4 regions of the Embleya sp. NBC_00888 genome follow, and region 2 is predicted to be linked to each of the others. Evidence: riboswitches for the same ligand, from Rfam matches in the RefSeq annotation. Region 2 holds a riboswitch; each other region holds the start of a gene.
The links. Region 2 has a riboswitch for cobalamin ahead of OG948_RS51655 (CoA-acylating methylmalonate-semialdehyde dehydrogenase). Riboswitches for the same ligand answer to the same signal wherever they lie in the genome.
Positions count from the first base shown of each region.

Region 1 (7,819 bases), on a different replicon from region 2:
GAGGCGACGAAGTTCCTCGAGGTCTTCGTGAACACCCCGTACAGCGAGGCGGAGCGGCACACCCGCCGGATCAACATGCTCACCAAGTACGAGAACACCGGCGAACTGCCGACCCTGCCGTAGCCCGAGGCCGCTCCGCCGGCGCCCCCGATCGGTCCGTCCGGTCGGGGGCGCCGCCATGTCGGTGCGGATCGGTAGCGTGGAGGCGTCACACCACCGCGCATCCACCACCGGGTTCCACCACCCGGATCCATCACCGCGCATTCGTCGCCGCACTGGAGGCCGCGTGCCCGAGGGCCACACCATCCACCGTCTCGCCACCGCCCACCAGGAGCGCTTCGGCGGACTGCCGCTGCGGCTGAGCAGCCCGCAGGGCCGATTCGCGGAGAGCGCGGCGCTGCTCGACGGGGAGCCCCTGGTCGCCACCGACGCGCACGGGAAGCACCTGTTCCTGGAGTTCTCCGGCGAGCGCTACATCCACGTGCATCTGGGCCTGTACGGACAGTTCTCCTTCGGCGAGGGCGACAAGCTGCCCGACCCGGTCGGCCAGGTCCGGCTGCGGCTGGCCGCGAAGGTGCCGGGCGGCGCGGCCTGGGCGGACCTGCGCGGCCCCACCGCCTGCCGACTGCTGGACCGGGCCGAGAAGGACGCGGTGCACGCCCGGCTGGGCCCCGACCCGCTGCGGGCGGACGCGGACCCGGCGGCGGCGTGGCAGCGGATCCACCGCAGCGCGAAGCCGATCGGCGCGCTGCTGATGGAGCAGAACGTGCTCGCGGGCGTGGGCAACGTCTACCGCGCCGAGGTGCTGTTCCGGTTCGGCGTCGACCCCCGGCTGGCGGGCAACCGGCTCGCACGGGAGACCTGGGACGCGATGTGGGCCGACCTGGTGCTGCTGATGCGCGAGGGCGTGCGGTTGGGCCGGATCGACACCGTGCGTCCCGAGCACACCCCCGAGGCGATGGGCCGCGAGCCGCGCAAGGACGACCACGGTGGCGAGGTGTACGTCTACCGGCGCACCGACATGCCGTGTCTGGTGTGTGAAACCCCGGTCAAGACCGCCGAGTTGGTCGGCCGGAATCTGTTCTGGTGTCCCACCTGTCAGCCGTCGGCGTAACCTCCGATTGGTGACCGTTCGGTAGTGTCGCGGGGTGGCCGCGCCGACGAGCAGAGGAAACCGGGCAAGCCGGACCGGGAGGCGCGCGACACTCGCGCGCTCGGGCCGGCGCGTCGTGACCTGGCTGCGGCATCGGGTCTTCCCCTCCGACGGGTTCGCCCTGGCCGGACTGCTGGCCGCGGTCACCGCGTGCGGCCTGCTCTCGGATGTGAACGCGTCGTGGTTCCCGGCCACGATGACGGCGCTGCCGATCCTGGTCGGCGGGTTGGTGCTGCGGATGCCCAGCCTGCTCCTGCTGTACGCGGCCACCGCCGGCGTACTGGTCGCGCAGCACCAGGTGCACGACCCGGACGAGGTCACCGCGGGCACCATCGTGGTGGTCGGGGCGATCGCCGGCATCGTGCTGCTGATGGCCCGGATGCGGACCCGCCTGGGCGTGCAGTGGACACGTGGCGAGTCGATGTTGTTCGACCTGCGGGACCGGTTGCGGGCCCAGGGCGAGATGCCGGTACTGCCGCCGCAGTGGCATACCGAGGTGGTGCTGCGACCGGCCGGTGGGCAGTCGTTCTCCGGCGACTTCCTGGTCGCCTCGCGCGGCGCGGGCGGCGGGCGGGTGCTCGAGGTGGTGCTGGTCGACGTCTCCGGCAAGGGGCTGGCCGCGGGCACGCGCGCGTTGATGTTGTCCGGCGCGTTCGGCGGGCTGCTCGGATCGTTGCCCCCGCACGGCTTCCTGCCGGCGGCGAACGACTACCTGTTGCGCCAGGAGTGGGCGGAGGGCTTCGCGACGGCGGTGCACGTCGTGCTCGACCTGGAGTCGGGCGAGTACGAGTTGATCTCGGCGGGTCACCCACCGGGCGTGCACTGGAACGCCGGCTCCGGGCGATGGCACGTGCTCGAGGCGGTCGGCCCGCTCCTGGGGGTGATCGAGGACGCGACCTTCGAGGGCGTCAAGGGCCGGTTGGGCACCGGCGACGCGCTCCTGCTGTTCACCGATGGCATGGTGGAGATGCCCGGTGAGGACATCGCCACCGGCATCGACCGTTTCCTCGGCGAGGCCGAGCGGCTGGTCCGGGACGACTTCCACGACGCGGCGCGCCGGATCGTGGCGGCGGCCGGGCGCAACGTGGGCGACGACCGCGCGGTGGTGCTGCTGCGCCGGCGCTGAGGCCGGCCCGGGGTTCGCTCAGTGGGCGGGTTCCGCGGTGGTCGGGGTCGCACGCACGGCCAGGGCGGCCAGTTCGGCGGGCGTGCGCGGCAGGGTGCCCGCCGGGGCCAGCCCGTGTGCCGCCAGTACGGCGGCGGCCGCGTGCGCCCAGGTCGGCCGCAGGCTCGCGGCGGCCAGCAACTCGGTGTCCGCGAGCAATTCGTGCGCCGGCCCGGTGTGCAGGCGCCCGTGTGCGAGGACCGCCGCGTCGTCGGCCCAGCGCAGCGCGAGGTCCACGTCGTGGGTGGCCATCACCACCGTCGTCCCGGTCGCACGCAAGTGGTCGAGCGTGTGCAACAGCGCTTCCTGCCCGGCCGGATCCAGGCCCGCGGTCGGCTCGTCCAGCACCAGCACCTCGGGCCGCATCGCGATCGCGCCGGCGATGGCGACCCGCTTGCGCTGTCCGAAGGACAGCAGGTGCACGGGCCGCTCGGCCAGTTCGGTGATCCCGAGCGCGGCCAGCGCCTCGGCCACCCGTGAGCGCACCTCGGCCGGGTCAAGATCCAGGTTGAGCGGCCCGAACGAGACGTCCTGGGCCACCGACGCCGAGAAGAGCTGGTCGTCGGGATCCTGGACGACCAGTTGCACGGCCCGCCGCAGCGCGGTGAGCCCCTTGCGGTCGTGCCGAATCGGCACCTCGTGCAGTTCGACCCGCCCCGAGTCCGGTGTCAGGCCGCCGGTCAACAGCCGCAGCAGCGTGGTCTTCCCGCTGCCGTTGGGCCCCAGCAGCGCCAGCGCGCGTCCGGTCGGAACGGACAGGGACAGTCCGCTCAACACGGCCGGCCCGTCCTCGTAGGCGTAGCCGATCTCTCGTACCCGCAACGGAATCACGGCACCACCGATACCAGGAGAAGAGTGGCGGCGACGACCGCCGCCACGACGAACAGGGAGCCCGCGACGAACGCCCGCGAGACGCGTACCTCGTCCACCAGCACCCGCAGGCGCCCGTCGTAGCCGCGTCCGGCCAGACCCGCCTCCAGGCGCTGGGCGCGGGCGAACGCGTGCACGAAGACCGCCGAGCCGAGCCCGGCCACCGAGCGCCAACGGGCTCGCCGGGTGCGATGACCCAGCCGGCCCGCCTGGGCCTGGTTGATCCGCGTGGTCGTGTCGTAGAGCAGGAACAACATCCGATACATCACCGCGGCGACGTCCACCACGGCGGCCGGCACGCCCACCCGGGTCAGCCTCGGCAGTACGTCCGACAGCGGTGTGGTGAACGCGAACAGCAGCATCGCCAGGCCCGCGGCGGTGGAGCGGGCGAGCAACTCGGCGGCGTGGCGCGGCCCGTCCGGGGCCCAGCCGACGCCGTCCGCGCCGATCGTGACGAGCAGGGCGAGCGCGCCGGTGGCGGCGAATCCGAGCGGCGCGCGGGCGGCCCGCCACAACCGCCGGGCGGGCACGCGCGCGAAGCCGAACGCGACGACCAGGACGGTCGCCGCGACCACGACCGCGCCGGGCCACGGCGGCAGCGCCACCGCGCACCCGAGCAGCCCGAAGGAGAGCACGGCCTTGTCGGCCGGATGGCGGTGACGCCACGAACTCGCGTGCGCCGCCGCGTCGATCGGCAGCACGGGATCAGCGGCCCGGGACCGAGGCCGGCGTCTGGTCCGCCGGTGTCGCCTCGGCATTCGCCGAAGCGGCGGTCGGTTCGTCGGGCGTGTCCGAGGCGTCCGGCGCGAGCCGGCGGCGGGTGCGCTTGACCCCGAACATGTAGCCGACCACGCCCGCGCCGAGGGCGGCCTGCAACGCGAACAGGCCGGACTCGATCTCTCCGGACGGCGGTTCGTACAACGGGCTGAACCACGGTTCGTAGTCCGGGTCGTTCTCCGTGATCGCGGTCTCCGCCTGGGTGTCGGCGCCCGTGAACGGCTCGTCCTTGTGGTCGCCCATGCCGAACACCACGGGCAGGACCGCGAGCAGCACCACGGCCACCACGATCAGCAGGTTGATCTTCGTGGAGCGCTTCACTTGGACTTCTCCTCCTCGCGCGCGATCCGCGCGTCCGTGACCACACCGAGCCGGACCAGATCGCCTCGGCTGGACTGCCGCAACAAGCGCACGACCAGGACGGTCAGCAGACCCTCGCTGATCGCCAGCGGGATCTGGGTGAGGGAGAAGATGCCGCCGAACTTGGCCAACGCGCCCGCGAATCCGCTGTCCGGGTCGGGGAAGGCCAGGGCCAACTGCACGCTGGTGACGCAGTAGGTGCTCAGGTCCGCGACGAACGCGCCCACGAACACCGCGACATCCAGCGGGGTGGTGCCGCCGCGTCCGTCCAGGAGCGAACGGGCCAGCCGATACGCGCCGTAGCCGGCCCACGGGCCGACGATCGCCATGGAGAAGACGTTCGCGCCGAGCGTGGTCAGCCCGCCGTGCGCGAGCAGCAACGCCTGGAAGAGCAGGGTGATCGTGCCCAGTACGGCCATGATCGGCGGCCGGAACAGGATCGCGCCCAGTCCGGTGCCGGTGGGATGCGAGCAACTACCGGTGACGGAAGGGATCTTCAGCGCGGACAGCACGAACGAGAACGCGCCGGACGCGCCGAGCAGCAGGGTGTTCTCGGGTTTGTCGCGCACCTCGCGGGTGAGCGCGCGGGTGCCGTGGACGACGAACGGGGCCGACGCGACGCCCCAGGCGGCAGCGTGTTCCCAGGGCAGATAGCCCTCTGCGATATGCATGAGGAAGGGTCCCTCTCCAACACCTCGTGGACGGACGATCGCCGTGGCCGGTCTCCTGGCTGACGGGTCGTACGTTCACGTCTCCGCCTTCCCGGGGCCGCGCGAGCGGTCCCAGTGGCTTCCCGCGGCGACGAATCAACGTTTCCGCGGGGGTGGAGGAGAACTTCCCGATCACAGTGGCGAGGGCCGCGCCGGCATCGAACCGGCTTCCCGAGCACCACGGCGAGCCGACACTAGTGGTCGGATGGACATGGCGACAAGATGGCTTTTGCAAACCGTGCGCAAGACCACAATGCGGGCGGAGCGGTCGAGCAATTGCCGCATTCCGGAGCGTGATCGTCGACGGGTGCGGCTCGGTGCGGCGGGACGCGGTGCGGTGCGGCGTGGTGAGCGCGGCGCGGCGCCGAGCCACGCCGTGCGGTGCTCAGTTCAGGCCGGGTCCTCGGCCCCGGACCACCACGGTGCCCGCGACCCGGTCACCGACCCGCTGGCGCCGCTCGCTGGTGAGCACCGCGGCCAGGCCGACCGCGCCGAGCGCGAACGCGTCGACGCACAGCAGCAGCCAGCGGATCCCGAGCTGACGCCGCCCCGCCCGCCCGCCGGACACGTCCACGACCCGGATGCCGAACATCTGCATGCCCCACGTGCGCCCGTCGTGCTCGGCGGGCCGCAGTACCCAGTACCAGAACAGGATCGCCAGCGCGACCAGCAGCACACCGACGGTGATCGTCGCGGTCAGCGGGCCGCTGCGGATCGAACCGTCGGGATGTGTGGGCAGCAGGACGAACAGGAACATCGCGGCGCCGGGCAACAGCGCGGACGCCAGCACGTCCACCACGAACTGGCCGACCCGGCGCCACAGCACCGAGGGGTCGACCGGGCTCGCGACCTCGGGCAGCCACACCCGGGCGCGCGGGCGGGCGGGCCGCGCCGAGCGGGCGAAGTGCCGCGGAAGGCTCCGTTCGTACATGCTGTTGTACTTTCCGCAACCGGGTGATTTGACTCCCGACGCGGCCGGATATCGGCGAGATTGCGCCCGGTCGGCGGATCCGGTCGGCGGCCGGGACCGGATTGCCCGGATCCGGCGCCGACCGCGGTGATCGGATCGTCGGGTGATCAGATCGTCATCGGGCCGTCCACGCCGAACAGGTCCGGTTCGGAGCGGCTGATCACGTCGTACAGCGGCTTGTAGTTGATCCAGGCAACCGTGTCGTTGCCCAGTTGTTCCCGGGTCAGCCGCGCGTTCTCCGGCGTGATCGGCTTGAGCTCACCGGCCGCCTGGGCGAGCAGCTGTACCTGGCAGGAGCGCTCCATGGTGATGAACCACCACGCCGCCGCGTCGACCGACTGCCCCACCGTGAGCAGGCCGTGGTTGCGCAGGATCAGCGCCTTCCGCGGGCCGAGCGTCTTGGCGATGCGGCGGCCCTCCTCGGCATCGAGTACGACGCCCGCGTAATCGTCGAACAGCTCGTGGTCCTCGTAGAACGGGCACACGTCCTGCGTGATCGGTTCGAGCCGGATGCCGAGTGCGGAGATCGCCCGGCCGTGCACGGAGTGGCTGTGTGCCGCCGCGACCACGTCGGGACGGGCCGCGTGGATCTGCGAGTGGATCGCGAACGCGGCCTGGTTGACGTGGAATCGACCCTCGACGACCTGTCCCTCGTGGTTGACCAGGATCAGGTCGTCCACGGTGATGTGCTTGAACGACATCCCGAACGGGTTGACCCAGAAGTGATCGGTGAGCTCCGGATCACGCGCGGTGATGTGGCCGGCCACCCCCTCCTCGAAGCCGAACCGACCGAACAGCCGCAGCGCCGCGGTCAACCGCTCCTTGCGGTGCCGGCGCTCCTGTTCGACGGTCTCGAACGTGGGCGGCAGGGCGAAGCTCAGGTCGGCCGGGGACACCGGCTGCGGCGGGGTCGGCTGCCGGCCCTGCACGTCCTGGGCCTGCGGAGCATCGGTGCCGGACATGTGCGTCTCCTCGAACTCGACTCGGACGGGTATTCGGGCGGGGGATCGCGGCCGACGCTACCGGCGAGTCACTTCCCAGGACAGCCCCCGACGGCGGGCCGTTCGTGCGGGGCAGGGGATTTTAGCGCCCGGGTCGCGTCCGGACCGGGTTTCCGGAAATTAATCGAATATTGCCCGCAGGGCTCTTCGAGCTGCTTCTACGCTGCCGTTCAGTGAGTCCGGGACGTCGAGTTCGAAGCAGTCGAACTCGAATTCCCAGACCCGCAACAGACGCACAAGATACGGGCAACGCGCAAAGTACGGGCGCGCGGATGGAACGGGCGCACACAGGGGGAAGGGGCGCGTGACTTGAGCGGCGGGGGCGTGAATTCGACGGAGGTCGTGAGTATCGGCGCACGGGCGCCCTCGGCGACGCCCGTGTTCGGCCGCGGCGATCCGGTGCCGGTGCGGGCCAAGGCGGACGCGGGCCGGCGGGGTTCACCCGCGCGGGCTTCGACATCGAGGAGCCCGATCGCGAGGAGTTGGGCGGAGATGGCACAACCCCCGCGACGGTCGAGGCCGTCCCGGCGCAGATCAGGCGACCTGCCGACCGGGTCCGACAGCGAGTGGACCCCTGTGACCGAGGCGGATGTCATCGAAGCAATCGAGGCCCATCCCAACGCGGCAGTCGACGCCGACCCGATCGAGGTGATCCCGGTCGGGCCGCCGACCCCGGGTGTCGCAGCAGTGCCCGAGGACGAGCCTGTCGGAGTCCACCGGAAAGCCGCACCGCCGATCGCCCCGGAGGCAATCATGGCCAATATGGAAACGGCCCTCAAGGAAGCAATGACGATCGAGGGCGCCGTGGGTGTG
Region 1 covers NZ_CP108784.1:3,133,202-3,141,020, reverse strand. Annotated here, with positions in the region: gene OG948_RS12715 (ribose-5-phosphate isomerase) at 1-123, shown strand, start outside; gene OG948_RS12710 (Fpg/Nei family DNA glycosylase) at 287-1,114, shown strand; gene OG948_RS12705 (PP2C family protein-serine/threonine phosphatase) at 1,230-2,279, shown strand; gene OG948_RS12700 (energy-coupling factor ABC transporter ATP-binding protein) at 2,298-3,149, opposite strand; gene cbiQ (cobalt ECF transporter T component CbiQ) at 3,146-3,889, opposite strand; gene OG948_RS12690 (energy-coupling factor ABC transporter substrate-binding protein) at 3,894-4,286, opposite strand; gene OG948_RS12685 (energy-coupling factor ABC transporter permease) at 4,283-4,996, opposite strand; cobalamin riboswitch at 5,024-5,233, opposite strand; gene OG948_RS12680 (RDD family protein) at 5,421-5,966, opposite strand; gene OG948_RS12675 (class II aldolase/adducin family protein) at 6,113-6,967, opposite strand; gene OG948_RS12670 (hypothetical protein) at 7,760-7,819, shown strand, end outside.
Region 1: linked by a shared signal. The riboswitch ahead of OG948_RS12685 (energy-coupling factor ABC transporter permease) and the one ahead of OG948_RS51655 (CoA-acylating methylmalonate-semialdehyde dehydrogenase) in region 2 are both predicted to bind cobalamin.

Region 2 (7,819 bases):
TCGCCCGGCGCACGGGCGAGCAGGTGGGTGCCGCCGACGTCGGGGACGAACCCGATGCCGGTCTCGGGCATGGCGATCGTCGAGCGTTCGGTGACGATCCGCAGGCCGCCGTGCGCGGACACACCGACACCGCCACCCATCACGATGCCGTCCATGGCCGCGACATAGGTCTTGGGATAGCGGGCGATGCGGGCGTTGAGCCGGTACTCGTCGCGCCAGAAGTCCAGACTGCCGGTGCCGCCGCCGACGGCGTCGGCGTGGATGGCCCGGATGTCGCCACCCGCGCACAGCCCACGCTCGCCCGCGCCGGTGATCACCACCAGTCGCACATCCTCGTCGTGCTCCCACGCGGTGAGCGCGGCGTCGATCCCGCGAACCATGGCGTGGGTGAGGGCGTTGAGCGCCCTGGGCCGGTTGAGCACGATCCGGCCCACGCCCGCCTGACGGCGGGTCAGTACCGTCTCCTGCTCCGTTGTGGAGGTCATCGGGTCGCTCCGATCAGTCCGCGCGCGACGATCACGCGCATGATCTCGTTGGTTCCTTCGAGGATGCGGTGCACCCGCAGGTCGCGGACGATCTTTTCGATGCCGTAGTCCGCGAGGTAGCCGTAGCCGCCGTGCAGTTGCAGCGCGCGGTCGGCCACCGAGAAGGCGGTGTCGGTGGCGAACCGCTTGGCCATCGCGCACAGTTGCGGTGCGGCGGGATCGCCCTGGTCCAGGCAGCACGCCGCGTGCCGGACCAGCGTGCGCGCGGCTTCCAACTCGGTCGCCATGTCCGCGAGTTCGAAACGCAACGCCTGGGCGTCGATCAGCTTGGCGCCGAATGCCTCCCGATCGGTGAGATGAGCCACGGCGGCGTCGAGGGCCGCCCCGGCGCCGCCCAGCGAGCAGGCGGCGATACCGATCCGTCCGCCGTTGAGGCCGCCCATCGCCATCCGGAAGCCGTCGCCCTCGGCGCCCAGCCGATGGGAGACCGGCACGCGCACGCCGTCCAGGACCACCTGACGGGTGGGCTGGGCGTTCCAGCCCATCTTCAGCTCGTTCGCACCGAAGGACAGCCCGGGGGAGTCGGCCTCCACGACGAACGCGGAGATCCCGTCGGCGCCGTCCCCACCGGTCCGCGCCATCACCGCGTACACCGCCGAGGACCCGGCGCCGGAGATGAACTGCTTCACCCCGTGCAGGACATAGTGGTCCCCGTCGCGCACCGCGCGGGTGCGCAGCGCGGCGGCGTCGGACCCCGCGCCCGGCTCGGTCAGGCAGTAGCTGGCCAGACCGCGCATCGCGCACAGGTCCGGGAGCCACCTGTGGCGCTGCTCGGGGGTGCCGTGCCGGTCGATCATCCAGGCGACCATGTTGTGGATGGAGTAGTAGGCGGCGATGCTCGGGCAACCGCCGGCCAACGCCTCGTAGATCAGTGCGGCATCCAGTCGGCTCAGGCCCGAACCGCCCGCGTCCTCACGGACGTTGATGCCGCCGAGACCGAGGTCGGCGCCCTTGCGCAGGACATCGACCGGGAAGTGCTTGGCGCGGTCCCACTCGATCGCGTGCGGGGCCAGGTGCTCGCGGGCGAAGTCCCGCGTCGTCTCGACGATCGCGAGCTGATCCTCGGTGAGGGTGGTCATCGGGTCAGCCCATCGTGGGGATGGTGAAACTCGCGGTCTCGCGTGCACCGGAGAACCAACGCGAGGTGATCGTCTTGGTCCGGGTGTAGAAGCGGATCGAGTCGGGTCCGTGCTGGTTGAGGTCGCCGAATCCGGACCGCTTCCACCCGCCGAACGTGTGGTAGGCCACCGGTACCGGGATCGGCACGTTGACGCCGACCATGCCGGTGTTCACCCGGCGACCGAAGTCGCGGGCGGTGTCGCCGTCGCGGGTGAAGATCGCCACGCCGTTGCCGTACTCGTGCTCGCTCGCCAGTCGCAGCGCGTCCTCGTAGTCGGCCGCGCGCAGCACCGACAGGACCGGACCGAAGATCTCCTCGCGGTACACCCGCATCGAGGGCGTGACGTGGTCGAACAGCGACGCGCCGACGAAGTAGCCGTCCTCGTGGCCGGGGACGCGCACGTCGCGGCCGTCGACGAGCAGCTTCGCGCCCTCGCGCACGCCGATGTCCAGGTAGTCGTGCACCCGGGTGAGCGCGTCCCGACCCACCAACGGGCCGAAGTCGGCGTCGGGGTCGTGGGAAGGGCCCACCCGCAGCGTGGCGATGCGCTCGACGAGCTTGGCCACCAGCGCGTCCGCGGTCTCCGCACCGACCGGAACCGCCACCGAGATCGCCATGCAGCGCTCGCCCGCGGAACCGTATCCGGCGCCGATCAGGGCCTCGACGACCTGGTCGAGGTCCGCGTCCGGCATCACGATCAGATGGTTCTTGGCGCCGCCGAAGCACTGGGCGCGCTTGCCGCGCGCGGTGGCCGAGGTGTACACGTACTCGGCGATCGCGGTCGAGCCGACGAAGCCCAGCGCCTGGACGCGGGGGTCCTCCAGCAGCGTGTCGACGGACTCCTTGCCGCCGTTGACCACGTTCAGCACACCCGGCGGCAGTCCAGCCTCGAGGAAGAGCTCGGCCAGGCGCAGCGGTACCGAGGGGTCGCGCTCGGACGGCTTGAGGACGAACGCGTTGCCGCACGCGATGGCCGGGGCGATCTTCCACAGCGGGATCATCGCCGGGAAGTTGAACGGGGTGATGCCGGCGACCACGCCGAGCGGCTGGCGCAGCGAGTGCACGTCGATGCCGGTACCCGCGTTGTCGGTGAACTCGCCCTTGAGCAGGTGCGGGATGCCGACGGCGAACTCCACAACCTCCAGGCCGCGTTGCAGATCACCGTGGGCGTCGGCGATGGTCTTGCCGTGCTCGGCCGACAACAGCTCGGCCAGCGAATCGCGTTCGGACTCGACCAGTTGCAGGAACCGGGAGAGCACCCGGGCGCGCTTTTGGGGGTTCCAGGCGGCCCAACCCGGTTGTGCCTGCTCGGCGTCGTCGATCGCCGCCAGCGTGTCGGCGCGGTCGGCCAGCGGGACGCGCGCCTGCACGCGTCCGGTGTTGGGGTCGTACACGTCGCCGAACGCGCCGGACGCGCCGTGGACGTGCTTGCCGCCGATGAAGTGGGAAAGCTCGCGGACCATGAACGACCTGTCTCTCGTCAGGTGCGATCCGGAGGCGGGGCAATGACCCGACCACGGCAACCGCCGCTGCGGGGCGCGGAGTTGCCGAGGTCGGGTGGCACGTGAGGGTGGTCAGGCGAGCCCGACGACCTCGACGTTCGCAAGATCGTCCGGGGCGAGTGCGCAGACCGGCGTCATGCGTGTTTGCTCCATCCTCGTGGACAACACGGATATACCCGCGGCCGGTATCCTGACTTCCGGATCGACACACGCCGCCCGCCTTCCCGGCTTTCGCCAGTGGCGTGGTGCCTCGGCAGCGCACTCCCCGGTCACAGTGGCGGGACCGTGCCGGATTCACACCGACTTCCCTGCACCGCGGACCTTGTAGTTCAAGACGATATAGTCGGACGTCCTAGTAAGTCCAGCGTCGATCGAGCTCGAGCGCGTGGGTGACGACCTTCGTCCAAGTACTGATGCGTGACTGATTCCGGGTCGCTGGTCTGTCCGTAACGTCTTGACCTGCGGAAAGCAGGACTGGAACCGCGTAGGACAGAGCACTGGAACCCGCCGGGCAGGCCCGGCGGAGCGACTCCCCGGCACCTTCCGGCCCTACGGCGGCCGGTACCTCGTGCACGTTACGCAACACGAGGTGCTGGAGGGAGGTTGGGCCGGGAACGTCGTGATGATCGGCTTCCCCGGGATCGCCGAGGCGCGGGCCTGGTGGGAATCGCCCGCGTACCGCAGGATCGCGCCGCTGCGCTCGCGGCACATCAAGGGCGACATCATCCTGATCGAGGGCGTACCCGAGGGCTACGACCCGAGCGGCGCCGTACAGGCGCCGCGCGAGGCTCTGCGCGCCGAGTAGTGCTCGGGCTCGGCTCGTGGTCAGCCCGTGCCCAGAGCGTCCGCCGCCCTGGTCAGGTCCGCGGCGATGTGGTCCCAGTCCGGTCCGTGCAGCCACAGGTTCTCGGCGGCCTCGCGCATCAGCGCCGGCTCGTCCGGGCGTTGCAGGAGCACGAGCCGGTAGGACAGGTTGCGGATCCAGACCGGCAGGCGGCCGTCGACCAGGTGCGGGGACAACTCGCGCAGCATGGCGAGGATCGAATCCGGGTCGGCGAAGGTCAACTCCTCGACGAAGTAGGACTCGCGGTGTTCGAGGTCGCACGGCGGCGTGGGCCGGTACTCGTCGCCGTAGAGGCAGCGTGCGTGCTCCGTCAGGCTGCTGTGCATGTCCCGGAGCCTACGACACCACGACAACCCTCGTGGTCCGATTGCACCCGCCTCGATTTGATAGGCAAGTCGATATTTGCGCATCGTGACCCGTTGGCTCAAGCCCGACGCACCCGGGAGCACGCCATGAGGATTCACCTGTCCAGCGTCTTCGTCGACGACCAGGAGAAGGCCCTGCGCTTCTATACGGACGTGCTGGGCTTCGTGAAGAAGGCCGAGGTCCCGCTGGGCGAGGTCCGGTGGCTGACCGTGGTCTCGCCGGAGGATCCCGACGGGACCGAACTGCTGCTGGAGCCGGACGGCCATCCCGCGGTGAAGCCGTACAAGACGGCGCTGGTCGAGGACGGCATCCCGGCCGCGTCCTTCGCCGTGGCGGACGTGGACGCGGAGTTCCACCGGCTGCGCGAACTCGGCGTGCAGTTCACCCAGGAGCCGTTGAAGATGGGCCCGGTCACCACCGCGGTCTTCGACGACACCTGCGGCAACCTGATCCAGATCGTGCACAGCGGGTAGGAACCCCACGCGGGCACTGCCTCACCCACCCGTACCGTGCCACCCGTACCGTGCCGTTCGCGGCGTCGAACTCAAAGGTCGACGACGAGTCGAGCCGACAGGGAACGCGATACGCACGGGTACATGTGACCGGCAGGTGCGCCGATGTCGTCACGATGTTCGGGGGTTCCCTCCAAGACGACGACGTCGCAGGCGGCACACAATCCCTCGCGGCATCCGGATGCCATCGGGTGGCCGGAGCGGTTGAGGGCATCGAGCATCGTCTCGCCGGACGCGACAGCGACCCGGTCCCCGGAGCGTGCGCAGACCACCTCGAACGGCGAGTCGGGGGCGAAGCTCCTCTCGGCTCGGCGGAAGCGTTCGAGGTGAAGCCGGTCCGCGGGAAAGTGCGCGCTACAGGCGTCGAGCATGCCGACGGGCCCGCAGCAATAGACCGAGGTGTCCTCCGGGAGTCGGCGTGCGAGATCGGCGAGATCCGGTCGGCCGTCGCGTTCGGTGGCGATGACCAGAGCGCGGTCGGCGAAGGTCCGACGGATCTCCGCGACGAAAGGCATCGCGTCCTCCGTGCGCCCGACGTAGACGAGAGTGGCGTCCGCCGCCGCGCGATCGGCGACGGCCCGCATCATCGGCAGGATCGCGGTGATGCCGATGCCACCGGCGATGAAGAGATATCTGCGCGCCCCGTCGAGAGGAAAGTTGTTCCGGGGCTCGGAGATCCGCACGCGGCGCCCGGCTCGAAGGAACAGATTGACGTACTCCGAGCCGCCTCGGCTCAGCGGATCGTGCCGCACCGCGATCCGGTAGCGATCGCGGTCGGTCGGCGATCCGCACAGCGAGTACTGCCTCGTGAGCCAATTGGGGAGGGAGATATCGATGTGGGCCCCGGGTTCCCAGGGGGCAGCGGCCCGCCGGTTCCCCGCAAGGTGACCACGGCGACTTGGAGAGCAACCGACTCGATCTGCTCGACCAACGCTTCCTGCATGGATTGCAAGCCTCCTCGAGTCTTCAGTACAGGGTGTGGTAGCTGTCCTGCATGGCACGGTCGATGACGGCGGCCTCCACGTCGAGCCCGAGTTGCGCGACGGCGGCCTCCCCGACGGAGGGCACCTCGTCGGCGAGCGCGCGGGACTCGGGTTCCCACAGCCGGGAGCGGATCAGCGCTCTGCCGCAGTGGAAATACGCTTCGACCACCTCGACGATCAGGGCCAACGACGGGGATTTGCCCTCGACTTGCATACGCGCGAGAACGTCCGGCTCATCGCTGGGGTAGGCGCGCCCGTTGACGCGCAGGACCTCACGGGCTCCGGGGACCAGGAACAGCAGCCCGACGCCGTCGTTCTCGGCGAGATTGTGAAAGGAGTCCGCGAGTTTGTTGCCGGGGCGGTCGGGCAACGCCAGCGTGCGCTCGTCGAGGACTTTCACGAACCCCGGGTAATCCCCGCGCGGAGAGCAGTCCGGGAGTCCGGTGGCATCGGCGGTCGCCAGCGAAACGAACGGCGAGTGCGCGATGAAACGGTGGAAGTACGAGTCGATCCGATCCAGCTTCTTGGCTTTCGCCATCGGATTGGGGCTACCGATCAATGCGTGCACGTCTTCGGGCGTCAGGCGCCGGTAGCGGAGTTCGGTCGTTTCCATGACCATCCTTCTTTCGTGGGGAGGCTCGGCGGTTCTCAACTCGCCGCCGAGCGTCCTTCCTTCCAGTAGCCGGTGAAGGTGATGGCCGTCCGGGGGACACCGCGTTCCCGGACGAGCAGCCGGCGCGCCCCTTTGACCAGCCCGCTTTCGCCTGCGATCCAGGCGTACAAGGGCGGCGGCGGGATGTCGGTGTCCGCCAGGGCCCGCAGAGCCCGTCGTCCCGGCGTCTCGTGCGCCGCCCGCCCGTGGATCCAGCGCACATCCACCCCCGCGGGTGCCTGGATCTTGCGTATGTCGGCCGCGGCGGCGACCTCGAGCAGCACGACGGCCTCCAGGTCGGGCGGCGCGGATTCGATGATGCTCAGCGCGGCGGGAACGGCGCTGTCGTCCGCGACGAGCAGCCTGCGGGCGCCGGCCGGTGGGAGATGGGTGATCCCTTCGTCGAGAATCGCCACTTCCTCTCCCGGCGAAGCGTTCAGGGCGAAGCGCGAGCCGGGTGACTCGCCACCGTGCAAGGCGATGTCGATGTCGAGTTCCAGGTCCGCGGCGCGGAAGGAACGTACGGAGTAGCTCCGGACCCAGGGCTTCGTCTCGGTGTCCATGGTCAACATCTGCAGCAGTGCCCTGGTGCCCGACCACGTGGGCATCCGCAGCCGGGTCTGACCTTCGCGGCGGAAGAACAGTCGTACCCACTGGTCGGCGCCCATGGCGTCGAAGTCGGCGAGTTCCGGTCCACCGATGGTGACCGTTGCGACGTGCTCCGAGGGCCGTTCGCGGCGCACCACCCGCGCCCGCAACAGCCGCCGTGTTGCCGAGACTTCGCGTTTGATCATCTCGCCCCTTTCATTGATTAGGTTAGCCTGTCCTAATGTTATCAACGGTAACAGTGATCGATGATAACAGCAACGACTAGGCTGGGCGGAAATCGAGAAGAGGGGAGTGCGGAGCTTGTTGCGACGGGCGGATGTAGTGGATGGAGCGATCGCGCTTCTGGATGTCGAGGGACTCGACGGACTGACGACTCGCAAGCTCGGGGCCGCGCTCAACGTCCGGGGGCCGGCGTTGTACCGCCACTTCCCGAGCAAGGAGGCGCTCCTGGACGCGATGGCCGACCGGCTGCTCGAAGCGGTCGCCGCGCCCCTGCCGGCCGGTCCGTGGGACGAGCAACTGACCTTCCTGGCCGGACGATTGCGGGCCGCGCTGCTGTCCCATCGCGACGGTGCCCGGGTGGTGGCCGGCACGTACGTGGCCGGTCCCAATACGCGGTTGGTCGAGGACGCCGTCTTCGGGATCCTTCAGGCGGCCGATTTCCCGGCCGAGCGGGCCGGGTGGGT
Region 2 covers NZ_CP108785.1:4,001,336-4,009,154, forward strand. Annotated here, with positions in the region: gene OG948_RS51645 (enoyl-CoA hydratase/isomerase family protein) at 1-485, opposite strand, end outside; gene OG948_RS51650 (acyl-CoA dehydrogenase family protein) at 482-1,624, opposite strand; gene OG948_RS51655 (CoA-acylating methylmalonate-semialdehyde dehydrogenase) at 1,629-3,128, opposite strand; cobalamin riboswitch at 3,330-3,500, opposite strand; partial or broken gene OG948_RS51660 (DUF1330 domain-containing protein) at 3,691-3,972, shown strand; gene OG948_RS51665 (hypothetical protein) at 3,993-4,337, opposite strand; gene OG948_RS51670 (VOC family protein) at 4,464-4,850, shown strand; gene OG948_RS51675 (PDR/VanB family oxidoreductase) at 4,922-5,641, opposite strand; gene OG948_RS51680 (MSMEG_1061 family FMN-dependent PPOX-type flavoprotein) at 5,856-6,485, opposite strand; gene OG948_RS51685 (siderophore-interacting protein) at 6,521-7,318, opposite strand; gene OG948_RS51690 (TetR/AcrR family transcriptional regulator C-terminal domain-containing protein) at 7,455-7,819, shown strand, end outside.

Region 3 (7,819 bases), on a different replicon from region 2:
GTCCCGCTGCGGCTGCGCGACCCGGACGGCCCGGGCGAGTTGCGGCTGCTGACCACGTTGACGTCCTTCGCGACGGCCACCGACATCACGCTGGCCGAACTGCACCTGGAGGCGTTCCTGCCGGCCGACGAGGCCACCGCCACGACGCTGCGCCGCCGCGCGGCCGAACGGTCCTGACCCGGACCCCCGTCACGCCGCCGCCGAGCGAGCACGTCTCCGACAACGCGAAACCGCCCTGCCGTCCCGGGACCGGGACGGCAGGGCGGTGGCGGCGCGATCGCGCGAAGACGTCCGGACTCAGAAGTCCTCGTCGAACGACACCGAGCCGGTGACCGCGACCTGGTAGGCCGAGACCCGCCGCTCGAAGAAGTTCGAGAGTTCCTGCACGTCCTGCAGTTCCATGAAGCCGAACGGGTTCGCCGAGCCGTACACCGGCGCCATGCCCAACTGGGCCAGCCGGCGGTCGGCCACGTGCTCCAGGTAGGAGCGCATGTCGGCGACCGTCATCCCGGACACGCCGCCTTGGAGCAGGTCCTCCGCGAACGCCGTCTCCGCCTCGACCGCCTCGGCGAGCATCCGCCGTACGTCCTCGGCGAGTTCGTCGTCGAACAGGTCGGGCTCCTCGGCCCGCACCGTCTCGACCACGGAGAACGCGAAGTCCATGTGCGCGGACTCGTCGCGGAAGACCCAGTTGGTCCCCGAGGCGAGGCCGTTGAGCAGACCACGCGAGCGCAGGAAGTACACGTACGCGAAGGCGCCGTAGAAGAACAGACCCTCGATGCACGCCGCGAAGCAGATCAGGTTGAGCAGGAACTGCCGCCGGTCGTCCCGCGATTCGAGCCGGTCCAGGCCCATCGCCGAGTCGATCCAGCGGAAGCAGAACTCCGCCTTGCGCCGGATCGAGGGGATGTGCTCGACCGCGGCGAACGCCTGCTCGCGCTCCTCGTGGTCGGGCATGTAGGTGTCCAGCAGAGTCAGGTAGAACTGCACATGGACGGCCTCTTCGAAGAGTTGCCGCGACAGGTACAGCCGCCCCTCGGGCGAGTTGATGTGCCGGTACAGATTCAGCACCAGGTTGTTCGCCACGATCGTGTCACCGGTCGCGAAGAACGCGACCAGGCGCTGCACGAGGTGTCGTTCGGCCGGGCTGAGCTTGTCCAGGTCGGCGAGGTCGCTGTGCAGGTCGACCTCTTCGACCGTCCAGGTGTTGCGGATCGCCGCGCGGTACTTCTCGTAGAAGTCCGGGTACTGCATCGGGCGCAGCGTGAGGTTCATTCCGGGATCGAGCAGGCTCACGTGCACGCCTCACAGGCTTCGGGGTTCTCCAGCGAGCAGGCGATGACCTCAAGGTCCGAGATCTCCTCGACGGGCGCGGCCGAGGCCTGCGCCGGCACGGTCGCCTGCTGGATCCGCGTCGCGGGGCGCGAGCGCAGGTAGTACGTGGTCTTGAGGCCGGTGGACCACGCGTAGCGGTACATCGAGGACAGCTTGCCGATGGTCGGGTCGGCCATGAACAGGTTCAGCGACTGCGACTGGTCGATGTACGGCGAGCGGGCCGCCGCCAGGTCGATCAGCGCACGCTGCGGGAGCTCCCAGGCAGTGCGGTACAACTCCCGCACATCCTCCGGGAGTTCGGCGATGCTCTGGACCGAGCCCTCGGCGCGCTTGATCCGGTCGCGGACCGCGGGGGTCCACAGGCCGCGGGCCTTGAGCTCGCGCACCAGGTAGGCGTTGATCTGGAGGAACTCGCCGGACAACGTCTCGCGCTTGAACAGGTTCGACACCTGCGGCTCGATGCACTCGTAGGCACCGGCGATCGAGGCGATGGTCGCGGTCGGCGCGATCGCCACGAGCAGCGAGTTGCGCAGGCCGTGCTCGGCGACCCGGTCGCGCAGCGCGTCCCAGCGCTTGGTCTGGGTCGGGTACACGCCCTCCCACAGGTCCGGCTGGAGCCGGCCGCGCGCGGCGTGCGTCTCGGCGTAGGCCGGGTGCGGGCCGTGCGCCTCGGCGAGCGCCGAGGAGGTCTCCAGCGCGGTCAGGTAGATCTCCTCGGAGATCAGCGTGGACAACTCGCGCGCCTCGACCGAGTCGAACGGCATGCCGAGCGTGAAGAACACGTCCTGCAGGCCCATCAGGCCCAGGCCCACCGGACGCCAGCGCGGGTTGGACGCGGCGGCCTGGTCGGTCGGGTAGTAGTTGATGTCGATCACGCGGTCCAGGAAGACCACCGCGGTGCGCACCGTCGCGCGCAGCTTGTCCCAGTCCATGCCCTGGCCGGCGATCACGTGCGCGCCGAGGTTGACCGAGCCGAGGTTGCACACGGCGGTCTCGCCGTCGCTGGTCACCTCGAGGATCTCGGTGCACAGGTTGGACAGGTGCACCACGTTGCCCGGCTCCGCGGCCTGGTTGCAGGTGCGGTTGGCGGCGTCCTTGAAGGTCATCCAGCCGTTGCCGGTCTGCGCGAGCGTGCGCATCATCCGGGCGTAGAGGTCGCGCGCGGGCATCTGCCGGACGAACCGGCCGTCCCGCTCGGCGGCTTCGTACACCTTGTCGAACTCGGCGCCCCACAGGTCGGGCAGTTCGGGCAGCTCGTTCGGGTCGAACAGCGACCAGACGCCGTCCTCCTCGACCCGGCGCATGAACAGGTCCGGCACCCAGTTGGCCAGGTTGAGGTTGTGCGTGCGGCGCGCGTCCTCACCGGTGTTCTCGCGCAGTTCGAGGAACTCCAGGATGTCCGGGTGCCAGGTCTCCAGGTACACGCAGGCCGCGCCCTTGCGCCGGCCGCCCTGGTTGACCGCGGCCACGGACGAGTCGAGCGTCTTGAGCCACGGCACGATGCCGTTGGAGTGCCCGTTGGTGCCGCGGATCAGCGAGCCGCGCGAACGCACCCGCGACCACGCCACACCGATGCCGCCGGCGAACTTCGACAGTCGGGCGATTCGCCCGTACATGTCGTAGATCGACTCCAGTTCGTCCTTGGGCGAGTCGAGCAGGTAGCACGAGGACATCTGGGTGTGCACGGTGCCGGAGTTGAACAGCGTCGGCGAGCTGGGCAGGTAGGCGAGCGAGGACATCAGCCGGTAGAAGCCGATCGCCTCGCCGGGCTCCTGGGCCAGGCCGCACGCCACGCGCAGCAGGAAGTGCTGCGGGGTCTCGACCACCTTGCGCGAGACCGGGTGGCGCAGCAGGTAGCGGTCGTACACGGTGCGCAGGCCGAAGTACTCGAACCGCCGGTCGCCGTCGACGTCCACGGCGGCGTCCAACTCGGCGGCGTGCTCGGCGACGAACGCCGCGGTCTCCGCGCCGATGACGCCCTCGCGTCGGCCGAGCGCGATGCCGGCGCTGAACGAGGTGACCCCGGCGTCGAGGGCCTCGTCCGCGATCCGGCCGGCGAGCAGGCGCGCGGCGAGCCGCGAGTAGGCGGGTTCCTCGGCGATCAGCTCGGCGGCGGTACGCACCGCCAGGTCCGCGGCCGCTCCCTTGTCCGCGCCCTCGTTGAGACCCGCGACGACCCGGCGGACGACCCGATCCGGATCGACCTCCGGCAGATCGCGCGCCTGGGTGCGCACCAGGGTAGCCAGTTGGTCCTCGGGGCTTTCGTCGATCCGCATCCGGGTCGCGCCCACGCTGTCCACAACGGTCACGTGCTCTCTCCTCGCGAGCTCGTACGTACAGTGACCCCGCGCCCGAAGGCGCGGACAGCCGGCAGGTATTCGGACTCGCGGGCATGCCGGGGCGCCACCGGGCACGATGTGCTCGGCGGGCCGCGGAGTTCCCCGTGGTCGTCGCTCGCCGAACCCCTCTGGGCGTTCGGCACCGCAGGACGACATTCGTTCCCGCTTACCGCTGCGGGGGCAGTCCCGGCTTCACACCGGGTTCCCTCTTGCGTCGCCCCTCCGTTTGACCGGAACGGCGAACCAGCTGCGTCGCAGAGCATATATGTAGTGGCGGGGTGGTCGTCGCACCCCCAGGTGTTGTGTCGTGTCGCGATTCCCGACCTACCACGATTTCGGCCGGGACGGGCCCACTCCCGGCGGCGCGGCCGTCCACACCGGGTGTCGCGGCGCCTCCCGAGCCGAGCGGAATCGTCTCCTCCCGGCGTACGCCCGGCATGACGGTACTCGCGCGCGGGCCGCCGAACGGCCGCACGACACGCCGGCGTTGTGCGCGGCGCGCGTGGCCGGGCGCCTGTCGAACGTGGTGTCCGGGCGTCGAGAGAAAGACTTTCGCGGGGCGGCCGAGCGGGCGAAGGCGAGGCGCCGGGGGCGTACGGTCGGCCGCGGGGTGTGCCGGGCGGGTACGGCGTCCGTCGGGCGTGTCGGCGGGGTGGGAGCCGGGCGTGTCGGCGGGTGCCTCCGGCGGCCGGTGTGGGCGGCCTCGGAGGCGGCCTCGTCGGCGTCCTCAGGGGCGGCCGGCGCGGGGGCCGGCCCCGGGTAGGCGCGCGTGTCGTGCCGGGCGGTCGTGGCATCGGTCCACCGACCGGGGCACCTCCCGGCCCGAGTCGCGCCACTCCGCGACCAACGCCTCGTACACGGGTGTCTCGAACGTCTCGGTGGGCCACGGCCCGAACGGGGCCCGCAGGATCTCCATGCCGACCCAACCGCGCGAGGGAGCGCGAAGTAACCGCCAACCGGGTGATGCCACTCGGTCGATGGACGAATCGACTCGGATACAGGCGCGCGGACCGGCCCGGGCGCACCGATCGCGCCCCTGGGCGGTCGGGCGCCTTCGGGTCGTACTCGGGCCGTACTTTGGCCGCATTCAGACAGCCTTCGGCTATCTTCGGCCGGATTCAGCCGTCTTCGGTGGGTTTCGCCGAGTTTCGGCGGGCCGGGCGCCTTCCGGTCAGGTGCTTTCGGTCCCGATGGTTTCGGTTCGTGCCGTTTTCGATCGTTCGCTTTCGATATGGGCCGCCGCCGTGCGCAGTTCGGCGAACGCCTCGCCGAGCGCCGCCGCCGTCCAGTGCGCGTTCAGGCCGCTCGGGTTCGGCAGCACCCAGATCCGGGTGTCGCCGATGGTCTCGGCCTGCCGACCGACCGCCGCCTTGGGCCGGCCGAAACCGGTCCGGTACGCGCCGATGCCGAGCACGGCCAGCCAGGCCGGCCGGTACGTGCGCACCTTGGCGGTGAGCGCCGCGCCGCCGGCGACGTACTCGTCCCGGCTCAACTCGTCCGCCCGGGCGGTGGTGCGGGCCACCACGTTGGTGATGCCGAGACCGAGCGCGGTCAGCGCGTCCTGCTCGGCGGGCGCGAGTAGGCGGGGCGTGAACCCGGAGGCGTACAGCGCGGGCCAGAACCGGTTGCCGGGGCGGGCGAAGTGCCGCCCGGTCGCGCCGGACCACAGGCCGGGGTTGATCCCGCAGAACAAAACCCGCAGGTTCGGTCCGATCACGTCGGGGATGGTCCGGCCGTGCGCGGCGGCCATCTCGGCGGCGGTGGGATTGCGTCCGGGCGGGATCGGCAGCACGACGGGCTTCGCGGGCGGTCCGGGCTGCGCCGGGGCGCTCACGGCGCCTCCGCGATCAGCGCCGTCCCCACCGACCGGAAGCCGAGCCGGTCGTACACGCGGGCCACGTCCTGGTCGCCGGCCGACAGGAACACCGTCTCGCTCCCGTCGGCGAGCGCGTGCCGGGCCAGTTCCCAGGTCACCGCCGCCGCGAGGCCGCCGCGTCGGGCCGCCGGGAGGGTGGCCACACCGACGATCTCGGTGGTGCCGTACAGGTGTTGATAACTGCCCACGCACAGCGGCCCGGCCGGGCCGTACGCGGCGAACATCACCGTCTCCCCGGTGCGCAGGCGCTCGTTGAGGTAGGACAGCAGACCCGGGTCCTGGCCGAGCGCGGCGGTGTCCCGTTCGGTCGGGCCGTCGGTCCCCGACGCGGTCCCCGGGTTCGCGAAGCCGACCGCCGCGACGCTGTGCACGATCGCCAGGTCGGTCGCGTCCGCCCGGATCCGACGCACCGTCACCAGGTCGGGCAGGGCCGGGCGTTCGGCCGGCTGCTCGGCCGGGTCGAGCACCATCAACGGGTGCTCGTGGACGTGCAGTTCGGCCTCGATCGCGGCCGCGCGCAGCGCCGGAGTGGTCTCGTCGACCCATTCGAACGTCTCGGGCACTTTCAACTCTCTCTGCCGCGCCCGCACCGCGCGGACGTCCGCGACGGTGGGCTCGACGGAGCTGCCGAGCGTGGGTCGTGCGTAGAAGGGCCACCCTTGGCCCTCGCGAATGAACAGGGTCAGCGCGCCGAACGTTTCCGTGCGGGTGGCTCGGCGGGCCACCGCGTCGTAGAACATCTCCAAGTGGGCGCGCGCCTCTGCGGCGGACTTCGGCATGCGGGTCAGTGTGACACGACCGCCGGCACCGATACCGGCCGGTGTGCCAACCCGGTCTTCAGTCGCGCGAGCAGATCGGACAGCGTCCGGGCGTCCTCGTCGGACCAGTCGTCGAGGCGCTCGGCGATCACCGTCAAGCGGTCGTCGGTGGCCCGCTCGACCACCGCGCGACCCTCCGGAGTGAGGCCGAGCAGGAAGGAGCGGCCGTCGTGGGGGTGCGGCCGGCGCTCCACCCACCCGTGCTCGACCAGGTGTGCGATGTGTCGGCTGACCACGGACATGTCCAGGTCGAGCAGTTCGGCGACGTGCCCGGCGCGCAGCGGCCGCGTACTGCGGGCGAGCGCGAACAGGACTGCGGAGCCGGGCGGCAGGCTGCCGATCGGGACCGCCTTGGCGAGGCTGCGGTGGACGCCGACGATGCCCTCGAGCTCGGTGAGCAGGTGCCGGCAGGCTTCCCGGGTGGCCATGGCGAGGCTCCTCTTCGTGGCGACTCGCCACCACCATAAAAGATGTTAGTTGCGCTCGGCAACTTCCACGAAGCGAGCCCCTCACGGGAGGCGACCGACCCACGACTCGCCTGGGCCGCTCGCAGACCGTGCCTCACCCCTCCCGAAGCGTCGCCCGGCCCACGCGGCGCAGCCGAGCGGCCCGGTTGTGCCGGTCGCCCTCGGCCCGATCCAGGGACAGGACGGCCCGGCGCCCGTGCAGGGTGAGCGTCATCAGATGGTTGCCGAACCACGGACCGCCCAGCTTCGTCCACTCGACCGGCAGCGGGGTCAGCCTCGCGTGCCGGGCCAGGGCGCGCCCGATGCGGGTCGCCATCCGGCCCCACCCGAACCGGAATCCGACCCGGATCGCCGGGGGCACCGAGTTGTGCACCGGCGAACAGGTCAACTGGTAGACCCGGGCCAGGTCGGCCGAATTCTCCCCGACCCGCGGCCCCTCCCCCGGACTGACCCAGCGCGCCTCGGCCGCGTAGACGTGGTGCACATCCCCCGACAACACGCACACCGTCGCCGGCGCCGGCCCGCCCGCCCGGGGGCCGTGCAGCGCGATCCGGCCGATCAACGCGGACAACGCCTCGAACGAGTCGCGGAACGCCGCCCAGTGCTCCAGGTCGCTCGCCCGCCGCAACCACTCGCTCCAGGCCGCCACGCGAGGCCCCCGCTCGCCCGCGCACAACGCCTCGTTCCACGACTCCAGGTCGTGGATGCCGTGCGGCAGCAACCACGGCAACGACGTGCCGATCAGCAGGTGGTCGTACCCGCCCTCGTCCGCCTGCTCGGTGATCCAGGCCAACTCGTCCGCGCCGATCATCGCCCGCGCGTCCCCGGTCAGCACTCGGCCCGCGCGCGAGTCGATCATCAGCAGCCGGGTCCGGCCGAAGTCGCGCCGAAAGCTCCACCGCGTGGTCGTCTTGCCCTCCGCCTCCGCGTCCGCGCGCAGCGCGAACTCGTGCAGCAGCGGCCCCACGTCCTCGCCCGGCGCCG
Region 3 covers NZ_CP108784.1:1,123,058-1,130,876, forward strand. Annotated here, with positions in the region: gene OG948_RS04305 (helix-turn-helix transcriptional regulator) at 1-177, shown strand, start outside; gene OG948_RS04310 (ribonucleotide-diphosphate reductase subunit beta) at 298-1,275, opposite strand; gene OG948_RS04315 (ribonucleoside-diphosphate reductase subunit alpha) at 1,293-3,611, opposite strand; cobalamin riboswitch at 3,687-3,937, opposite strand; gene mug (G/U mismatch-specific DNA glycosylase) at 4,846-5,424, opposite strand; gene OG948_RS04325 (GNAT family N-acetyltransferase) at 5,505-6,329, opposite strand; gene OG948_RS04330 (MarR family winged helix-turn-helix transcriptional regulator) at 6,335-6,796, opposite strand; gene OG948_RS04335 (alkaline phosphatase D family protein) at 6,930-7,819, opposite strand, start outside.
Region 3: linked by a shared signal. The riboswitch ahead of OG948_RS04315 (ribonucleoside-diphosphate reductase subunit alpha) and the one ahead of OG948_RS51655 (CoA-acylating methylmalonate-semialdehyde dehydrogenase) in region 2 are both predicted to bind cobalamin.

Region 4 (7,819 bases), on a different replicon from region 2:
CGCCGATCAGCGTGGTGAGCGTGGCCTCGACCGCGGCCATGCGCATGATCTGGCCGCGGGTCGCGCCGTTCAGGCGTTGCAGGCCGAACTCGCGGCGCCGGTTGTGCGTGGCCAGGATCAGCGAGTTGATCAGGGCCAGCGCGGTGTAGAGGGTCAGCATGCCGATGATCAGGTAGTTGACCCACGCCTGGGTCTTGGATTCCTCGGCGTGCGTCTCCAGCAGTGCGTTCCTGGAGGCGGCCCGAACGCCCGGATGCTCCTTGGCCCATGCCCCGAGCGAGGCGATCAGCCGGTCGGGGTCGGTGCCCTCGGCCGCGCGCACCAGGATCTGCGCGGGCAGCCCGTTCGTGGTGTGCGGCGCGAGCAGGGACACCGGCAGCAGCAGCGAGTCGTAGCCCGGCCGGCTCTCGAACAGCGCGACCACGCGCACGTCCACCGAAGCGCCGTCGCCCAGCCGCACGCGGACCGTGTCACCCGGCCCGCGATGGATCGACCGGGCCAGACCCCGAGGGATCGCCACGGTATTGCCGCGCAACTCGGACAACGACCCGGAGGTGGCCGTCACCGCCGTGGCGGGCAGACCGAACTCGGCATCCACCCCCTGGAGTTGCAGGCCGTGCCGACCGTCCGGCGCGGTCCGCGGCTGCTCGATGAAGCCCTCGCTCGCGGCGTACGCGCTCGCGCTCGCGACGCCGGGAATGCCCCGCACCCGCTCGACCAGAGCCGGGTCGAGACCGCCACCCGCACCGGTCAACACCGCGTCGGCGCGCAGGCTTTCCGTGTACACCCGCTCAGCGTGCGTGGTCGTGGTGGTCTGCAGGTACAACTGGCCGGTGCTGATCGCCACCGCGAGCATGATCGGCGTCACCACGGCGGCCGTCCGCACCGAGGTGGCCCGTGAGCCGAGCATCGCGATCCGGCCGGACTCGCCGGTCAGCGCGCCGAGCGGAAGGGACAACACCCAGGTGAGCAGCTTGGTCAGGCCGGGGGCGAGCAGGGCCAGGCCGATCGCGGCGCAGATCACCGCCGGGCCCGCCGTACTCCCGGCGATCGGGCCCTCCAGGACGAGCACGGTGACCAGGCCCAGCGCGGTGGCGCCGGCCAGCGCGATCAGCGCGACCACGCATCGGAACCAGTTGAACCAGCGCTGCTGGAGCGCGGATTCGGCGAGCGCCTCGGTCGGCTTCGCGGTCACCGTGCGTCGCGCGCCGATGAAGCCGCCGACCAGTGCGGTCAGCAGCACCGCGCCCGCCGCCGCGACCGCCGGGATCCAGCCCTGCTCGAACCGCACCGTCTCGGCGACCATGCCGGAGGTCACCAGCCGGTCGAAGAGCACCCGACCGGCGGCGGGTCCGGTGAACCACGCGACACCCGCCGCGAGCACGGTCACCAGGAACGTCTCGCCGAGCAACATCCGGCGCAACTGACGCGGCGTCGCGCCGATCGCGCGCATCAACGCGAACTCGCGGCGGCGCTGCTGTACGGACAGCCCGATCGTGCCGGCCACCACGAACACCGCGACCGCGACCGCCAGCCCGCCGAAGACGCCCGCCAGCGAGATCAGGTCGGACTTGTCCGCCAGGATCTCGGGGTGCTCGACCGCGCCGCGATCGTCGCCGGCGAGGATCCTGGCCCGGTCCTCGTTCAGCGCGCCGGCGACCCGCTTGCGCAGCGCGCCGAGATCGGCGCCCGGGTCGGCCACGATTGCGATGTCGGCGATGGTGCCGGCGGGTGCCGCGAGCCGCTCCGCCTCGGCCGCCGCGAAGAACATGGTGGCCTGCGGGACGGTACGCGCCGGCTGCGCGATGCCGGTGACCCGGTACGCGGCCGAGCCGCCGTGTGCGGCGATCTCGACCCGGTCGCCCACGGCGACGCCCGCGCGGCGCGCGAGCGCGGCATCCAGGACCACCTCGTCGGGCCCGACCGGCGCGGCCCCTCGGGTGAGGGCGTACGGCGTCAGCGCCGCCGACTCCCAGGCGTGCCCCTGTGCCTTGCGACCGCCACCGGCGCTGGTCAGCGCGGTCTCGAAGGTGCGTTCGCCGACCGCCGCGCGCACACCCTCCAGGCCCCGCACCCGATCCACGAGCCGCGCGTCCAACGGCACCCGCTCGGCCAGGGCGAAGTCCCGCTCCCGGTCCCCGGATCCGTCGCGTGGGCCGGTGAAGGTGGGATCGCCGATCACCAACAGCGAGGCCTGGGCCAGGCGTTGCGGCGGCGCGTTGTTGCGTACCCCGGTCTCGAGCAGCCCGCCGCAGGCCATCACCACCGTCGCGCCGAAACACAGCGCGACGAAGGTGGCGACGAAGCCACCGGCCCGGAAGCGCAGCGTGCGCAGCGCGAGCCCCCACATCAGCGGATCCCGTCGACCGTCGGCCGCCCACCCGGGAGCGGAGCGTTCGCGAACGCGCCCAGGTGGGTCATGCGTTCGGCGATCGCGTCCACCGTCGGCGCGTCCAGCCGGTCGGCGATCCGACCGTCGGCGAGGAAGACCACGTGGTCGGCGAAGGACGCGGCGATCGGATCGTGCGTGACCATCACGATGGTCCGGCCGTCGGTCCGCACGGACTCCCGCAGCAGACCCAGCACCTCGGCCGCCGTCCGGGTGTCCAACGCACCGGTCGGCTCGTCCGCGAACAGCACGGCGGGGCGCACGGCCAGCGCGCGGGCGATCGCCACCCGTTGTTGCTGGCCGCCGGACAACTCGTGCGGCCGGTGCCGGGCGCGGTCGGTCAGGCCGACGCGCGCGATCACCTCGGCGATCCGCCGGCGGTCGGCGCGCTTGCCCGCGAACCGCAGCGGCAGCGTGATGTTCTGCTCCACCGTGAGGGTGGGCAGCAGGTTGAACGCCTGGAAGACGAAACCGATCCGCTCCCGACGGAGCCTGGTCAGCGCGTTCTCGTTGAGCTCGGCGAGGTCCCGGCCGGCCACCGCGACCGTGCCCGACGTGGGCCGATCCAGGCCGGCCGCGCAGTGCAGGAAGGTGCTCTTGCCGGAGCCGGACGGACCCATCACGGCGGTGAACGAGCCGTGTCCGAAGGCGAGGGTGACCCCGTCGAGGGCGGCGACCGAGGCCGAGCCCTTGCCGTACACCTTGCGCACCGCGTCGAGCCGGACGGCCGGCGCCCCGACACCCTCCGGTTCGTCCCCGATCGTGTGTCGTGGCCGTGTCGGTCGCCCGCTCACTGTCGTCCCTCCGCCGTTCCGGCCGCTCCCCGTTCACGGCACCGGATCCACGCTAGGAGCGTGAAACGGGCGTGCCCATGGGGCTGGCCACCCTTCGGGGGTGGGGCCGGCCCCATTCCCGAAGCCCCGCCGAACCCACCGGCCGCGGCGAACCCGGGCGCGGTTCTAGGCCGAAGTGTGTACGCCGGTTCGTTCCCGCGGAGGGCGTGCCGGGCCGGGGCCCGGACCTAGCCTCATAGCCGTACCCGCAGGTCGAGTGGAGGAGGAAGACCGTGGCGAAGGCACGCGGTTCGTTGACGGCCGGCCTGTTGAGCGCGGTGGTGGGCGGAGCCCTGAAGCTGTTCGCGGACGACGTGGACACACCGGTGGTCGCGCTCGGGAAGATCGGCGTCGTGTTGCTCATCGTCGGCATCGCCGAGCTGCTGTACGGGCTCTACCAGCTCACCCAGGAGGCCCGGAAGGGCTGACCGGGGCGACACCGGCCGGACCGAGGAAGCCCGGAAGGGCCGATCGGGGGACGAGCCTGGGAAGGGCCGATCGGACCGAAGAAACGTCGGAGCAGTCGGTCGGGGGACGAGCCCCGAAAGGCCGATCAGACCGAAGAACCCCCGGAACAGCCGCCGTTCGGGGCGCAACCTCGAACAGCCGATCGAACCGACCCGGGCCCGCTCAGCCGAGCCGCCGCCGGCCCGGCCGACGGTGGGCGACGAACGCCAGGACACCCGCCCCGAGCACGGCCGAGCCGAGGAACGCCACGAGCAGCGACCCGCCGCCCGGATCGACCCCGGCGCGCGGACGCGCCGCCGACGCGGCCGAGGGTGCGCGGAGTTCGTCGACGCCGCGATGGACGCCGAGCTTGCCCGCCCGGGTCTCGACCGGCCGGCCGGACGCACCGGGGCCGGCCACCACCTCGATCCGCACGCTCGCGGTGGCCTCGCGGCCGAGCCGGTCGACGATCGTGTAGCGAAAGCTGTCGCGTCCGGTGAAGCCCGGCCCCGGCGTGTACCGCAGCACCGAATCCGCCTCGTCCCGCTGGAGCACCAGGCCGTGTTCGGGATTGGTGTACGACAGCACGACCAGCCCTTCGCCGGAGTCGCCGGCCAGGACCGGGACGTCCACCGACTGCCCGGCGCGAGTGCCCGCCCGATCGGCGACGGCACGCGGGACGGGCGGCAGGATCGCCTCGGGCTCGTCCCTCGGCCGCACCCGGTCGCCGGACCCGACGGGGCGCCCGGCGCCGGCGGTCAACAGCGCGGCGGACGGGGTGGGGCCTCCCGTTCCCGCGCCAAGGGGCCCGGCGGGTGGGGTGGCGTGTCCCGACCCGGCGCCGAAGTCCGCCGCGGAAGGGGTCGGCCGCGCCGAACCGGCATCGAAGAGCCGCACGGAGGAGGCGAGATGCCGTCCCTCGGCGCCGAACCACCCCGCGCAGGCGGCGGGATGCCCCGACCCCGCTCCGAACAGCGAAGCACAACAAGCCAGGACCACGCCCGCTCGAGGTACCCGACCCACCCGACATGCCTGACCCACCCGACGCGTCGGACCGGCTGGTTCAGGTGTTCCGGACACCGTGGACACGCATACCTCCGGCACTGATTTCCCGGCACGGCCGGATCTCGGATCGACTCACCGGCGCTCGCCGGCACCCTTCGGCGCCGATACCGCCGGGCCGACGCCGGCCGAGGGAGCCGCTCTCGGAATCCGATCCTGGGCTTCGCCCGCGCCGGTCCGGGGCTCGGCGCGCGGACCGGCGGCAAGCTTCACCCGCACGCGTGGTCCGGATCCGACGGTGGACCGGGCCCGTCGGGCGTGTCATGGTGGGAGGCGCAAGGCGACGGCGGTACGAGGAAGCCGGTGTGAATCCGGCGCGGTCCCGCCACTGTGATCGGGGAGCGACTCCCGAACCGGCCACGGCCCCCAGACGGGTCGGAAGGCCGGGAGGAGCGATGATCCGAGAGCCAGGAGACTCACGTCGTCGCCACCTCACCAACCGGGGCGGATTTCCCCGAGAGAGGCCGGTGCCGACCATGTCCTTGGTTCTGAGCCGGATCTACACCCGTACCGGCGATGCCGGCACGACCGCGCTGGGCGACAACTCCCGGACGCGCAAGACCGATCCGAGGTTGGCGGCGTACGCCGACACGGACGAGACCAACGCGGCGATCGGGGTCGTGCTCGCGCTCGGCGACCCGCAACCGCAGACACGCGCGGTATTGGCGCAACTGCAGCACGACCTGTTCGACGTCGGCGCGGACCTGTGCGCGCCGATCGCCGAGGGGGACACCCGGCTGCGGATCACCGAGGCGGACGTGGCCCGGCTGGAGGAGCACTGCGACGCGTTCAACGCGGAACTGACCGCGCTGCGTTCCTTCGTACTGCCCGGCGGCAGCCCGGCCGCGGCCCTGCTGCACGTGGCCCGCACCTCGGCCCGCCGCGCCGAGCGCTCGACCTGGGCGCTGATCGAGGCGGACGAGCGGGCGACGGCGGGCGGGGCCGCGACCGTCAACCCGCTCACCGCGCGCTACCTCAACCGGTTGTCCGACCTGCTGTTCGTCCTCGCCCGGCGGGCCAACGCCGGCGGTGCGGGTGATGTGTTGTGGCGTCCGGGCGACAGCCGCTGACCGGCGCGCGGTCGCGGTCCCACGTCGGCGGGCCGCTGCGCCGGCTCGCCGACGTGGGGCCCTACTTCGAGCTGCGGACCGGACCGATCACCGACGGCGCGGGCTTTCGGCCGTTGGCCGAGCTGTACGACCGGGCCGCGCCCGCCGCGTGGGCGGACCGGGTGGAGCACGTACGGGCCCGGCTGCGGACCGAGGAACCGCGGGTCGCCGCGTCGATCCTGTACCTGGGCGTGGCCTCACGGTTGTGGTCGGTGGCACTGGGCGCGGCGGTGCTCGGCCGGGTGGTGCCCGACCTGGATCCGGCCCGGACGTACTGGCGCTTCCCGGACGCCGGGCCGGTCGAGTTGTGGGCGCCCGATCCGGCGCCGGTGCCGGTGTCGGACGACCGTTCGGGGATCGAGCAACTTCACGACGCGGTGTTGCTCGGGCATCTGGTGCCGCTCGCCGGGGCGACCCGAGCGGTGGTGCCGGTCGCCGAGCGACTGCTGTGGGGCAACGCCGCGTCGGCCCTGGTCGGCGCGGCCCGCGTGTTGCACCGGCACCTGGCTCCGGCCGAGCCGGAACTCGTCGCGACCACACGCGTGTTCGCCGACGGCCTGTTGGCCGCCGGCCGGTTGCGCGGAACCGGCCTGCACGGTGCGCTCGGCGCGTTCCGCCGCACCACGTGCTGCCTGTACTACCGGATCCCCGGAGGCGGTACGTGCGGCGACTGCGTCTTCCACGACAAGCCGCCGCGCCCGGCCCGGACCCGGATCGGGTCGTCGGCACCGGGTCGGGGCAGCGCGGGCTGAGCATTCCCGGCCTGCGCGTTCGGTTCGCTCCGGGCACCGGGAACCGTGTGTCGGGTCCCGCGCGGAGCGGCCGACCGGGTGAATCGGTCGGACACGCCGAGCCGCGCATTCGGGTGACATTCCCGGATCCTCGGCCCGGTTGTTTCTAGCCTCGGCCTCGAGACACCGACTCCGGCATCGACGAACCCGAACGCCGTGGCCGTGTCCTCGGTCCTGCCGGGTCTGCGCCCCCGGCAGGATCGGGGAGACGGCCCCGGCCGTCGAAGGCCCGCCGAGGACGAATGACCGGGCGCCCGCGGGGCAGGCGCCAGGCGCGGTCCTCGGCGGTGACGCGAGGACATCGAGACCGTGAAGAGGAGTACGCACCGATGAGTACCCCAGGCCGAGACTCCGGCGGCAGGTCCGCGTCGCGCGATCCCGACGAGATCGCCGCGTTCCCGACCGTCCTTCCCCCCGCCGTCGAATCACCCACGCAGAGCGCACTCCCGCAGCAGGAGCCGACGCTGAGCCGCAAACGTGAGCAACTGGATCACGCGGTGGAGGAGTTGACCCAGGCCGAGCCGCCCGAGACGGTGCACCGCAAGGTGGGCGAGGCCGCCGAGCAGGTCGGCCGAGGAACCGACCGTGCCGCGGGGCGGGCCCGACGCCGGGCCGAACGGCTCGAAGCGGCGGCCGGCGAAGCCGCCGAACAGGCCGCGGGCACCGTCCGCGACCGGGCCGGGCAGGCCAAGGACGCCGCCCGGGACCGGGCCGGGCAAGCGAAGGACGCCGCGCGGGAGGGTGCCGGGCAGGCCAAAAAGGCCGCCCGGGACCGGGCCGAGCAGGCCAAGGACGCCGTCCAGGACCGCACCGAGCACGCCAAGGACGCCGCGCGGCAGCGTGTCGAGCAGGCCAAGGAGACGGCCCGGCACAAGACCGCGAAGGCCAAGGAGGCGGTCGGCCACCGCACCGAAGAGCTCATCGAGGCGGCCGGACACCGCGCCGAGCAGGCCAAGGAAGCCGTCGAGCACCGGGCCGGAGAGCTCAAGGAAGCAGCCGGGCACCGCGCCGAGGAGCTCAAGGACGCGGCCGTGCACAAGGTCGGTCAGGCCCGCGAGTCGGCCGGTGACCGGGTCGGACACGCCAAGGATCGCACCGTCGAGGTCGGACACACGGCCGGCAACCAACTCTTCGACCACACCCCGGACCCGCTCCGGCACGCGACCCTCACCGGCTCGGCGGAGATCC
Region 4 covers NZ_CP108784.1:4,084,162-4,091,980, reverse strand. Annotated here, with positions in the region: gene OG948_RS17010 (ABC transporter permease) at 1-2,350, opposite strand, end outside; gene OG948_RS17005 (ABC transporter ATP-binding protein) at 2,350-3,183, opposite strand; gene OG948_RS17000 (DUF5708 family protein) at 3,456-3,650, shown strand; gene OG948_RS16995 (Ig-like domain-containing protein) at 3,853-4,566, opposite strand; cobalamin riboswitch at 5,023-5,149, shown strand; gene OG948_RS16990 (cob(I)yrinic acid a,c-diamide adenosyltransferase) at 5,208-5,801, shown strand; gene OG948_RS16985 ((2Fe-2S)-binding protein) at 5,777-6,592, shown strand; gene OG948_RS16980 (hypothetical protein) at 6,961-7,819, shown strand, end outside.
Region 4: linked by a shared signal. The riboswitch ahead of OG948_RS16990 (cob(I)yrinic acid a,c-diamide adenosyltransferase) and the one ahead of OG948_RS51655 (CoA-acylating methylmalonate-semialdehyde dehydrogenase) in region 2 are both predicted to bind cobalamin.